DNA from 3 places in the Pseudoduganella sp. jia 9 genome. Region 2 is predicted to be linked to each of the others. Evidence: riboswitches for the same ligand, from Rfam matches in the RefSeq annotation. Region 2 holds a riboswitch; each other region holds the start of a gene.
The links. A riboswitch is a leader RNA that binds a small molecule or an ion and turns the genes downstream of it on or off. The one in region 2 is predicted to bind cobalamin.
Positions count from the first base shown of each region.

Region 1: another riboswitch for cobalamin. It lies ahead of ACY34H_RS17480 (energy-coupling factor ABC transporter permease); the one in region 2 lies ahead of ACY34H_RS29810 (TonB-dependent receptor domain-containing protein).
Region 3: another riboswitch for cobalamin. It lies ahead of ACY34H_RS10880 (cobaltochelatase subunit CobN); the one in region 2 lies ahead of ACY34H_RS29810 (TonB-dependent receptor domain-containing protein).

Region 1 covers NZ_JBUPWE010000012.1:173,439-177,644, reverse strand. The annotation lists gene ACY34H_RS17495 (energy-coupling factor ABC transporter ATP-binding protein) at 1-686, opposite strand, end outside; gene cbiQ (cobalt ECF transporter T component CbiQ) at 683-1,417, opposite strand; gene ACY34H_RS17485 (energy-coupling factor ABC transporter substrate-binding protein) at 1,407-1,718, opposite strand; gene ACY34H_RS17480 (energy-coupling factor ABC transporter permease) at 1,715-2,395, opposite strand; cobalamin riboswitch at 2,515-2,721, opposite strand; gene ACY34H_RS17475 (c-type cytochrome) at 2,799-3,584, opposite strand; gene ACY34H_RS17470 (cbb3-type cytochrome c oxidase subunit I) at 3,581-4,206, opposite strand, start outside.
Region 2 covers NZ_JBUPWE010000037.1:756-4,961, reverse strand. The annotation lists gene ACY34H_RS29810 (TonB-dependent receptor domain-containing protein) at 1-1,818, opposite strand, end outside; cobalamin riboswitch at 1,893-2,127, opposite strand; gene ACY34H_RS29805 (histidine phosphatase family protein) at 2,152-2,697, opposite strand; gene ACY34H_RS29800 (adenosylcobinamide-GDP ribazoletransferase) at 2,688-3,452, opposite strand; gene cobT (nicotinate-nucleotide--dimethylbenzimidazole phosphoribosyltransferase) at 3,457-4,206, opposite strand, start outside.
Region 3 covers NZ_JBUPWE010000007.1:265,020-269,225, forward strand. The annotation lists gene ACY34H_RS10880 (cobaltochelatase subunit CobN) at 1-2,454, opposite strand, end outside; cobalamin riboswitch at 2,564-2,784, opposite strand; gene ACY34H_RS10885 (DUF3526 domain-containing protein) at 2,803-4,161, opposite strand; gene ACY34H_RS10890 (ABC transporter permease) at 4,158-4,206, opposite strand, start outside.

The sequences.
Region 1 (4,206 bases), on a different contig from region 2:
AGTTGCAGCGCCGGGCCGGACGCGATGCAGCGCCCCGCCGCCATCAGGTGCACGTCGTCGGCCCAGCCGAGCGCGAAGTCGGCGTCATGGGTCGACAGCATGACGGTGATGCCACGTGCCGCCAGCCGGTCGAGCAGCGCCGCCAGGGCCGCCTGCATCGGTGCGTCGAGCCCCGCCATCGGCTCGTCCAGCAACAGGACCTGTGGTTCCATGGCCAGCACGCCGGCGATGCAGACGCGCTTTTTCTGGCCAAAGCTCAGGTGATGGATGGCGCGGCCGGCGTGAGCGGACAAGCCGACGGCATCGAGCGCGGCGGCCACCCGCGCGCGCACGGTGGCTGCGTCGAGGCCGAGGTTGAGCGGGCCGAACGACACGTCTTCTTCGACGTGCGCGGCGAACAGCTGGCGATCCGGGTCCTGGAACACCAGGCCGACGCAGCGCCGCAGCGCGTTCGATGCGGCCCTGCCACGGCCGACAGCCTGGCCGTCATGCAGCAGCGTGCCGGCCGCCGGCCGCAGCAGGCCGTTCAGGTGCCGCAGCACGGTCGTCTTGCCGGCGCCGTTCGCGCCCAGCAGCGCATGGCGGCGCCCGCGCCCCAGTGCCAGGCTGCAGCCGCGCAGTCCGGCGCTGCCATCCGGGTAGACGTAGTCGACACCGGCGAGTTCGAGGACGGGCGGCGCGCTCACCAGCGGTCTCCCGCGGCCAGCGCGACCAGCAGCACGCCGGCCAGCACGGCCCGCGCGTTCTGGCGCCGCGCCTGCGGATGGGCCACCGGCAGGAAGCGCAGCGTGCCGCTGTACGAACGCGCATCCGCCGCCATCTGCAATGCCGCGGCACGCTGCCACACCTGCAATGCCAGATGGCCGGCCAGCATCCCGGTCGAACGCCACGCCTGGTGCCAGCCGCGATAGCCCTGCCGCGCGCGCTGCGCCTCGACACCGTCGTCCCAGGCCTGGCGCAGCACGGCAACCATGCGGTAGCACAGCGCCATCAGGTCGAGCAGCAGTTCGGGGACGCGCAGGCGGCGCAGCAGCGCCAGCAGGTCGGGCAGCGGCGTGGTCAGCACAAGGCCGAGCAGCGCGGCCAGGATGGCCAGCGACCGCAATGCGGTACGTGCGGCCACCGGCAGCATCGCTGCGCGCCAGTGCCAGTCGCCCTGGAGGTCGGGCCCGGCCAGCATCGCCAGGCAGGCCAGCAGCAGGAAGCCGAACGGCGCCAGTGCCGCCGCCAGCAGGGTGCGCAGCGGCACGCGCGCGCCCACGACAGTGCACAGCACCAGCACGGCAGCGAGCATGGCCAGCGCGCCGGGGCTGTGGGCGATCCAGGCGGCGGCAACGCCGGCACACGCGAACAGTGCCTTGGCCGACGGTGCGATGGCGCGCCAGTGGCTCGCGTAGGCAGCCGAATCAATCAGCATGGCGCTCCCTTGCCTCGATCTCTGCCTTGCGCGCGCGTTCGCGTCCCACCGACAGGCCGAGCCAGTAGCCGATCACGCCGGCGCCAAGCGCTGCCTGCAAGGCGAACAGCAGCGACGCGATTTCGCCGCTGGCCGGCTCGAACACCGGGTGGAACCAGGGCTGGTAGTGCGGCGCCAGCGTGCCGATCGCCTGCCGTGCGAGATCGTCGGCCCCGCCGAAGTCCGCACCGCCGGCGATCCACAGCGGCAGCACCGTCGACAGGGCGAGCACCGTCCACAACATCCAGGAACGCGCTCTCATGCCGGCTTGCTCCGGGCGTGCGCAAAGACGGGCGCGGCGGAAAGTTCCGCACCGTGGAACCTGGCGACCGCGTTCACTACCAGCACCGTCAGCATGCCTTCGCTGATCGCGATCGGCACCTGAGTCAGGGCAAAGATGCCGCCGAACCTGAGCAGCGAAGCCTGCACGCCGCCCAGCGGGTCGGGGAAAGCCCAGGCCAGCTGCAGCGAAGTGGTGGCATACGTGGCGAGGTCACCGAGGCAGGCCGCCGCGAACACGGCGAAGGAGCGGGACATGCCCATCGCGGCCGCGGCGCGGAACACGCCATAGGCAACGAAGGGGCCGACCACGGCCATCGAGAACACGTTGGCACCCAGGGTCGTGATGCCGCCATGGGCCAGCAGCAGTGCCTGGAACAGCAGTACCACGAAGCCTACCGGCACCATCGAAGCGGGACCGAACAGCAAGGCGCCAAGGCCCACGCCGGTGGGATGCGAGCAGCTGCCCGTCACCGACGGCAGCTTCAGCGCCGACAGCAGGAACGCGAACGCGGCGGCGACACCGAACAGCATGCGGTGCTCCGGATGCCGGCGCAGGTCGCGCCCCATGGAACGCAGGCCCCAGGCCAGGAACGAAACGGAAACAGCCGACCAGCCCAGCGCGTGCGCGGGCGGCAGGAAACCTTCCATGATGTGCATTCGAAACCTCCCGTCGAATGGTCAATATGAGCACCGGCGGGGATCGAAAAAGAAAGACGGTCGAGACGGAGCACGGACGGCAAGCCGAATCGACAGCGGCTTCCCGTCACCCCGGGGAATGGTGCTGACTTGCTTGGGCCGGTATTCTGGCTCGCCGTCATTCTTCTTCCGCGCCTTCCCGCGAGTATCGCAGTGGCTTGTTGGCGGAGTCCGTCAGGCTTACAGCAGCGGGGGCTGCACCGGAATGGCCGCATGGCGGCTTCACCGGTTTCCCGTTTAACGCCCTTCCCGAACGGAAAGAGCGCACCCAAGCGCGCATGGTAACTCATCGGGCCGGAAAAGGTACAGCACTTTGCTGCGCCGTCCGGCGTTCCAGTATCCGCGGCGGCGCTCCGGCTTCCTCCTATCTGGCCGCGTAATAGCGGGCCAGCTGCGCCACCTCCTGGTCCGAAAGATTGCGCACCGCGTTGCGCATCTGCGCATTGACGTCGTTGCGCCGAGTACCGTCGCGGAAGGCCAGCAGCTGCTGGTGCAGGTACGATTCGGGCAGGCCGTCGAGCCATGGCGATGCCGGCTTCTTTACTTCGATCGCATGGCAGGATGCGCAGGCGCCCACGTTGCGCATCGGGTCGCCGTTGCGTACCAGGCGCGGCGTGTGCTGGTCGATCGGGTCGGCCAGCCGTTCGCGCGGCAGGTAGGCGTAGTACGCGGCCAGGTCGCGCATGTCCGTGTCGGACAGTTCCTCCACCAGCGGGCGCATGATGGCGCTGGCCCGGTGGCCGGATTGATAGTCGCGCAGCTGTTTATAGGTGGCGGCGGCGGGCTGGCCGGCCAGGTGCGGCGAGCCGGCGGGACTCATTCCCCGCGCGCCATGGCACATCGTGCACTGCATCGCCAGCGTGGCGCCGCGGCCGATCGATGCGCTGTCGGCCGGCGCCATCATCTGCGCCATCACGATCACGTCGCTGGAGCGGCGCCCGGTGTCGTCCAGCGCCGCGGTGTAGTACCGGCCGGGTACGCCGGCGGCGCGGCAGATCGATTCCCACATGCTCGTCATCGCATCGCGCGCCTGCGCACGCGGCACCCAGACGAAGCCGACCAGCGCCGCCAGCAGCGCGATGGCCAGCAGCGCCAGCACGCTGCCGGTGAACCAGCGGTTCCGCAGCGAGAACGATTTTTCGGAATTCATGGCTGGCTCCCGATCGGCACGGCCGGCACGGATGTCTGCGGCAGCGCCATCAGCTGCATGATCGGGAAGCCGTAGTTGACGACCGACAGCCCGATCATCAGCGCCAGCCAGATCGCGTAGCCGTTCAGCGCGGCCGGCGTGCGCTCGGCGTGCACCGTCTGGCTGAACGTGAATTCGGGCAGCGCAACGAGCGCGCTGCGGTGGCCGCGCGCCAGCACCAGCAGGAACAGCAGGCCGGAGACCACCAGCAGCAGGCCGCCGATGAAGGTGATGATCACGGTGATGGCCTGCGGCGCAATATGCGGATCGCTGTAGTCGAAATAGGCCATCCGGCGCGGCATGCCGAGGATGCCCACCACGTGCCACGGGAACGTCAGCACGATCATGCCGACGAACCACAGCCACAGCTGCCAGCGCATCGCCCGGCCGTTCTTCAGCTCGCGGCCGGTGAGATGGGGCCACAGGTCGTAGGCCAGCGCGAAGTACATGATCACGATCGCCCCGCCGAAGATCAGGTGGAAGTGCCCGGTGATCCACTGCGTGTTGTGGATGGCGAAGTCGAGCTGGTAGCTCATGTTGATCAGGCCCCCTGCCCCGCCGAAGCCCAGCATGATGAAGGAGA
Region 2 (4,206 bases):
GGCGGCGAACACGTTCGAACCGCCGGTCTGGTAATAGCGGGCCAGTTCGTAGTCCTTGTCGCCCACGTTGTTCCAGCGTGCCAGCGCCGACCAGTCCTGGTTGAAGTGGTAGGTTGCGTACAGGTTCACCACGCCGTAGCCGGACAGGCGGTTGCGGTTGGCGGCATCGTCGAAACGATCCGACGACACCTGCAGCTCCACGCCGCCACGCACGGCCCCCATGTCGTATTCGGCCACGAAGTTGGCGTGACGCTTGGCGCGGCGCTGCAGGCGCTTGCCGGTGGTCTCGTCCTTCGGGTCCTGGAAGTCGGCATTGGCGATCAGCAGCAGATTGCCCATCTGGCGCTCGGCCGACAGCGACAGGCCTTTCAGCACCGCCTTGTTGACGTTGTAGGCGCAGCCGAACTGGTAGCCGGGGTCCGGGCACGGCGTGGTGTTCAGCAGCAGGTCGTCCAGCTTGTTGCGGTAATACACGGCGCCCAGTTGCGTGGTGCCGTCGTCGTAGCGCAGGCCGGCTTCGGCATTGCGGCCTTCTTCCGGACGGTTGTTCTCGTTGCCGTAGCCCGGGTAGAACAGCTCGTTGTACGACGGTGCGCGGAAGCTGGTGGCGAAGCTGGCTTCGGCGCGCAGCGCGCTGGTGAAGCGGTAGCCATAGCCGACCGAACCGGTGGTTTTCGAGCCGTATTCCGAGTTGTCGTCATGGCGCACGCCCACGTTAGCCAGGTGCGCGCCGCGTTTCAGGCTGTAGCTGGCGGCCAGCGAGTTGGTATGGCGGGCACGGTTCAGCTCCGCCGTCGAGCCATCGGCTTCTTCCTTGCGGTGTTCATACAGCACTTGCAGGTTGTCGCTGCCGATGCGGAAATCGTTCTGCACGGTGAAGGTGCTGGTCGTGGTATCGATCTGGCTGGAGCCGAACGGGCCGGTGCCATAGAACGAGCCGGACTTGTCACGCGACTGCGAAGCCTGCACCAGCATCGTCCAGAAGGGCAGGAACTGGTTGCGCGCATAGACGCCCACGTTGCTGACCTTCTGCGTGCTGTAGGCATCGAAGCTGGCGCTGTCGTAGTCCGCTTCTGTATCGGTGTACAGGAACATGGCGCCCAGTTCGTGGCCGGGTGCCAGCTTGTAGGCTACCTGGCCCGACGCGGCCTTGCGGTCGTAGCCGTCGTCGTCCGGGTCGAAGCTGGAGCTGGGGCGGCGGGTCGAAGAGAAACCGTCCGAACGCTCCTTCGAGACGGAGAATGCGTAGCTCAGCTGGTCCGTGCCGCCGGAGACCGCGGCATTGGCCGCGAAGGTCTTGTCGCTGCCGCCACCGACCGACGCGGCGATGGACGGCGCGCCTTCGCCTTTTTTTGTGAACAGCTGGATCACGCCGCCGATCGCATCGGCGCCGTACAGCGTGGACATCGGGCCGTAGACGATCTCGATGCGTTCGATGGCCGACAGCGGAATGCCGTTCCAGCTGGCCGAGCCGGTCGATGCCGAGGCGATGCGGATGCCATCGACCAGCACCACGCTCTGGTTGCCGTTGGCGCCGCGGATGAACACGTTCGACGCCGCGCCGGGGCCGCCGTTGCGGGTGACTTCGATGCCGCGCTGGCGCTGCAGCAGTTCGGTGATGGAGCCGGCGCCGGAGTTGGCGATCTGCTCGGCATTGATTGTGACGGTATCGCTGATCACTTCGCTGGCCAGCGTGGGCGTGCGAGTGGCGGTGACGATGACGGAGTCGATGGCGGCGTCATCGGCGAATGCGCCGGGCGCTGCAAAGGCGAGCGCGAACGACGCGATGGCCGCTTGCGAGGCTACTGGAGAGGTCATGGACAATCTTTGTAAAATGAGCAACCGGCCAACGTCCCCGCAGGCCGGATTGAACAGAGGCGCTCTCCGAAGGAGCGGCTCCACCTGGTTTGGCCGGTATCCGGGCTGGCGGGCATCACCGTCCGACCTTCCCATGCGAATCGCACAGTGGTTGTCGCGGACGGCTGCCGCGCTGCGATTCGCTAGCGCGGCTGCCTGCTTACCGTTGCGGGGGCAGCATACGTTGGCCGATCAGGAGATCAGGCTGCGCATTTCCCGTTTAACTGCGCTCGAGGACTCGGGCGCGGGCACCAAAACGGCGCAATTATAGAGTATTGGCGTATCGGCGCGGTATCAGGGAAATTCCAGGCGCAGCACTTCGCCGTAGCCGATGCGGTGCGCCCGGGACGCCGCAGCCAGTGCCGCCTGCTCCGGCGTTGTGCCATCGGCGAGCGCAGAGAGCAGGCGCATGGTGCCGGCGTGGCAAATCACGACGGCGCTGCCGCTCCCATGCCGGCGGATCGTGGCCAGTGCGAGGGCAACCCGGCGCGCCACGTCGAGTACCGATTCGCCGCCGCCGGGGCGGTAATGCGCCAGGTCGGCCGCCCAGCCATCGACTTCCGCGCGCGGGATATCGTTCCAGCTGCGCCGCTCCCACTGGCCGAAATCCATTTCGGCCAGGTCGGCGTCGAAGGCCACGTTGGCCGACAGCCGGCGCGCCAGGTCGGCGCAACGGCGCAGCGGGCTGGAAAATACCGGGGCAATGCCCGGCAGCCCGCCAGAACGCAATGCCTCGCATACGTTTTCCAGCTCATCCGGATCGGCCGGCAGGTCGCTGCGGCCATAGCAGATGCCATCCGCGCCGATTGGGCGCGGATGGCGCACCAGAATCAGTTCCATCGCGCCAGCACGCACACATAGAATGCCGCTTCCGTCAGTTGCTGGACCGCGCCCAGGCAATCGCCGGTAAAGCCGCCGAGACGCCTGTCCAGCTTGCGGGCAAACCATCGCGTGACGAGCACCATCGCCGCGGCGCCGAGCGCGATGCCGCGCCAGTCCAGCCAGCCCGATGCCGTGGCCGCCAGCACGGCGGGAACGCAGCATGCGGTGGCGATCGCGAACTCGGCGGAGGTCATCTGCTGTGCCAGCGGCTTGGCCTTGCCTTCGGCGCGCGCATAGTCCATCCGCCAGATCAGGCTTGCCGCCATCAGCCGCGACAGCGGATGCGCGACGCACAGGGCTGCGACGGTGGCAAGAATGGGCAGGTGCGCCAGCGCGGCGCACTTCACAGCCAGCAGCAGGATGATGCCGATCGCACCATAGGCGCCGATGCGCGAATCCTTCATGATCTCCAGCGCTCGCTCGCGCGTCATGCCGCCGCCGAGGCCATCGCAGGTGTCGGCAAAGCCATCCTCGTGAAATGCGCCGGTCAGATAGATGCCGGCTGCGGTGGACAGCAGCACGGCAACCGCTGGCGGCAGCACTTGCGCTGCGCTCCAGTAAACCGCCGCGGCAATGGCGCCGACGACAAGGCCGACGAGCGGAAAGTAGCGCGACGCGTGGTGCAGCCAGTGCGGCTCGAAGCCTACCCAGCGCGGGATCGGCAGGCGCGTGAAGAACTGCAGCGCAATGAAGAACAGCCGCACCTGCAGCATCGCGTCAGGCCTTGCCGCTGACCTGGGCCGATGCGAACGTGGCCATGCGGTTCAGGAAGTTGACGGCGGCGTGGAGCAGCGGCAGTGCCAGCGCGCTGCCGGTGCCTTCGCCCAGGCGCAGGTCCAGCTGCAGCAGCGGCTTGCCGCCCAGCGCTTCGAGCAACTGGCGGTGGCCGTTTTCGTTCGAGCAGTGCGAGTACACGCAATAGTCGAGGATCGCCGGCTGCAGTCGCGCCGCGACGAGCAGTGCGCTGGTGACGATGAAGCCATCGACCAGCAGCACCATGCGGCGCTCGGCGGCGCGCAGCATGGCGCCGGCCATCATGGCGATTTCGAAACCGCCGAATGTGGCCAGCACGTCCAGCGGCGCCGTTGCCGTGGCGTGCAGCGCCGCGGCGGCCTCGATCACGCGTCCCTTGTGCAGCACCCCGTCCGGTCCCAGGCCGGTACCGGCACCCACGCAGGCGGCTGCCGGGATGCCCGTCAGCTTGTGCATGAGCGCTGCGGCGGCGGTGGTATTCCCGATGCCCATCTCGCCGAAGCCGATCACGTTGCCCGGCAGCGTGTCGACGAGCGCGGCGCCGTGCGCGAGCGCCTGCGCGCATTGTTCGGCCGACATGGCTGGTTCCACCGCGAAGTTGCGCGTGCCGTGGGCGATCTTGCGCCCGGTGAGACCATCGCGCGGGCCGAAATCATGGGCCACGCCGGCGTCGATGACCTGTAGCGCGCAACCGTTCTGAGCGGCGAATACATT
Region 3 (4,206 bases), on a different contig from region 2:
CATGAATTTTTCCTGCAGCTTGGTCAGGTAGTGGCCGATCTCGTGCGCCAGCAGGTCGTCGTCGGCCGCGTCGTAGCCGATGCCGCGCACTTCCAGCACGTCTGCCATCGATGCTTCCAGTTCCGCCTTCAGGTTCAGCGCGGCGACCCGTTCGCGCATCAGGCTGGCCGCCTGCGTCTTCAGCGATTCCGAGCTGGCCGCCTCGTAGCTTTCCACCACCTGGCGCAGTGCGAGCAGGTCGTCGTACAGCGGCGTGCTGGCCAGCGGCGGCGTCAGGTGATCGACGATCACCGCCAGCCCGCGCCGCTTGGCCTGCGTGCCTTCGCCGACACCGTCGACGATGTACGGATAGATGCCCGGCAGGTCGCCGGCGATCAGGCTCGGATAGTCGTCGGCGGCCAGGCCCACCGCTTTGCCCGGCAGGAATTCGTAGGTGGAATGGCGCCCCACGTGCACCAGCGCGTCGGCCCCGAAGCGGTCGCGCACCCAGTGATAGAAGCCCAGGTACTGGTGCGGCGGCGTGATGCTGGTGTTCGCGTGCAGCAGTTCCTCGTCCACCTCCCAGCCGCGCGGCGGCTGCGGGCCGATGAACACATTGCCGAACACGAGGCCCGGCACCAGCATCCTGCCCTGGTCGACCATGATCCTGCCGGGCGCGGCGCCCCACCCTTTCAGGCCTTCGATGCCGTAGCCGGACAGCTCGCGGTTCAGCGGCTCCAGCGTGGCGCAGCGGCGCGGCGCGCGCACGTCCAGGCAGGCGCGATACCCGTCACCCAGCGCTGCCAGGCCGCGCATCGCCGCCTCGCGCCGGGGATGGTCGGCGCCTTCGACCAAATGCTGCAGTTCCTTGACGATCACGTCGACCTGCTTGCGCCCCAGCAGCCATTCGCCGGCCTTCTCCGCTTCCAGCACGTCGGCATGCAGGCGGCCCAGCAGGCCGCCGGTCATTTCGCGCTGCACGCGCGGCGACAGGGTGCCGAACCATGTCGCATAGTCGGCCGCACTGACCGTATTGACCGTGCCGGCCAGCTCGCGCAGGCCGGCGCGGTCTTCCGGCAGGTTGACGCCATGCGCCATGATCCGGTCCAGCAGGGCCTCTGGCGACGCCGGCAGCTCGCCGACGGTGTAGCCGGCGTTTTTCAGCGCATGGAGCATGTCGAACAGCGAGGCTGGCACGTCCAGGTTGTCGGCGCCGATGTTCTGGCGGCCCGGCGGGTGGTTGTAATAGACCAGCGCCACGCGCTTGTCGCGGTTGGGCTTGCCGCGCAATGCCAGCCAGCGGGTGACGCGCGCCGCCAGCCGGCCGGCTTCGGCATTCAGCACGACCGGCGGGCGGTTCTCGATGCCGGTCACCCTGTCGCGCTGTGCCTGGCCCAGCGCCGCCACCACGATCGGCTGGCCGATCCCCTGCAGTTCGGGCAGCGCCACGCGGTACTGCACCGAATCGGGCGGCAGGCCGTCCGGCGACAGGCGCCATTGCAGCGCGGTGCGGTCGGACAGCCGGATGGCCTTGAATACCGGGACATCGAGGCGCTTGAGCGCTTCGGCGACGGCTTCACGCCCTTCGGCCGCGCCGACCACGAAATCCTGCAGCACCACCAGCGCCGCCGGCCTTGCCGGCGCCACCAGTTCCGGCAGCCGTTCCAGCGCCTGGCGCGAGGCGCCGCCCCAGCGCGTGAGCACCTGCACGCACGGCTGGCCACCGGCCTCGATGCGCGCGCACACGGCAGCTGGCACGGCCGCATCCATGTTCGACAGGTCCAGCACCACCACGGCCGGCCGTGCCGTCAATCCCAGCCGCGCGCCGTTGCCCCAGGCGGCATCAGCGGCCAGTTCGCGCCGCCCGACGCGCACGCGCAGCACCGGTTCCGGTTGCGGGCCGGCCAGCGGCGTGGCCGGGTGCAGCCGGTGGGCCAGCAGCGCCGCGGTGTTGTCGACGCCGCCGGCCTGCCACACGCGGCGCGCCGCCAGCCAGTGCGGTGCGGCCGGATGCGCCTCGGCGGCCTGCAGCGCGGCCGGCGGCGGGTTCTCGGTCGACAGGTCGCGCAGCGTGTCGGGTGAAAACCCGGCCATCGCGCCGTGACCGTCCCGGCTCATCAGGCTGAGCCCTGCCTCGCCGTTGAATGCCAGCACCGCCGCGCGCGGCTTCGCGTGGCGCGCCAGCGCGGTCTTCAGGCGGTGGGCAGGATCGCCGAACAGCGACACGGCCAGGATGGTGTCCGCCCCGCCGACCAGCCGCGCCACCTCGCGCTCGTCCAGCGCCATCCATTGCGCCGGCGTGCGCAGTTCGATGCGGTCCTTCGGATGCAGGGCGAGGTGGCGGTGCGCGGCCTCGATCGCCACCGGCGCGGCGCGCTCGGTGACGATCGCGAACAGCGTGGCCGCATGGCCGCGCGCGCAGGCCAGGAAACACAGCAGCGCAAGCAGCGCGCGCACGAGTGGGGAGATAGTCAATGGTCTTCCGAACGGTCGGCATTTTCCCTGCGATGCCATGCCGCCGGTCCAGGGAAAAGGCTTGAAACAAATAGAAACGCCACAGGCAAGGCCACACCCCGGGCCAAGCACCTTTTTTTCGCGAACGGCCGGTCTTCTGGCTTGCCTTCTTCCTTCCCCGTTCCTGCCTTCCCGTGCACGTGGCACAGTGGCGGGTCGAACGAGGTCGTCAGGCTCACAGCAGCGGGGGCTGCGCCGGACTGGCGGGGGATGGAGATCCCGCGCGTCACCGGCTTCCCGTTTCACCCTCCAGCCGGCAGGCGGGAGGGCACCGTTCACATCAAGCGGCGGATTCTACATGGGTTGAGGCTAATTTGTCATCCGCAGGCGGCCCAGCCGCCACAGCCCCGCCGCCAGCACCGCTCCCGCCAGCAGGAGCACGGCGGCCATTGCGCCCCATCCCGGCATGCCAGCCGCCACGCCCGGCGCGAACGACGGCCGCCTGGCGAAATCGGCGGTGCCGAACGGCCGGTCGTTGAACAGGTACGGATAGTAGAACTCGCGGATCTGCCGGTGGAACGCCACGATGGCGTCCTGGTAGGCCAGTTGCGCGGGCAGGTCGGTGCCGGCCAGCCGGTGCAGCACGGCCTGCGCGCCCACGCCCGGCAGCAGCCAGCCGAGCCGGTCGGTCCATGCCTGCCGTGCCAGCAGCCCGTCGCGATATGTGCGTACATCCTCGGCCACGCTTTCGTCGCCCACCTGGTGGAAGGCGAAATACCATTTCCAGTGGAAGCCGGGCGGCACGGCGGCACGGTCTTTCCATTCCGGATGGGTGGCGACGAACTTGCGCATCGTTTCGTCACGCGGCACTTCCCACGCGCCGTGCACGGTCTGCCGCTGCGCCAGCATCAGGTCGACGCCCTGGTTTACGGGAATCGCCCGGGTCAGCGCCACGTTGGCCAGCGCCGGCAGCACGAGCGTCAGCATGGCCCAGGTGCCCATCAGCACCGTGGCGTTCGTGACGGAGCGCCAGTGGCGCATGGCGACCAGCAGGGAAAGGCCGGTCCAGAAGGCCAGGCAGGCCGCCGTCACCGCCACCACGATGAACAATGTCGCGAGACCGGTGGCGGACATTGCCGCGCCCACGCACACCGGCATGGCCAGGCAGACGAGCAGCAGCGCATAACGCAGCCCGACGCGGCGCCACCACAGCCGCCGTGCATCCGGCATCGCCAGCACCAGCCGCAGGCGGCCCGACTGCCGTTCTCCCGATACCAGGTCGTGCAGCAGCGCGATGGCGAACAGCGGCGCCAGGTAGATCAGCACGAATGCGTAGTCGAAGCGGCCCGGCAGCGCCACCTCCGGGTTGAACGTTTCGCCTTCGTAGAGCTGGGCCTGCAGCCCCAGCGCGCGGATGCGCAGCACGTACGGCGCCACGTCGCGCAGCCCCAGTGCCAGGAATGCCGCGTCGGACGGCGGATCCCAGGTGTTGTAGAAGGTGTAGTAGGCCGGACTGCCGGCATCCTTGCTGTCCGGGTAGCGGGCCGCCAGCGCGGCCACGTCTCCTTCATGCAGCGGGGCCAGGCGGGCGATGGTCTGCCGCTGGCGCTCCACTTCATGCATGCCGGACCAGACGGCCAGCGCGGACAGCAGCAACAGCAGCAGCAAGGCACCGGCGGACAGCCGCGAACGCAGCACCAGGCGCAATTCGAACGACCGCCAGTTCATCGCACGACCCTCCCCAGGCGGCCAGCCAGTATCCAGGCCGATGCA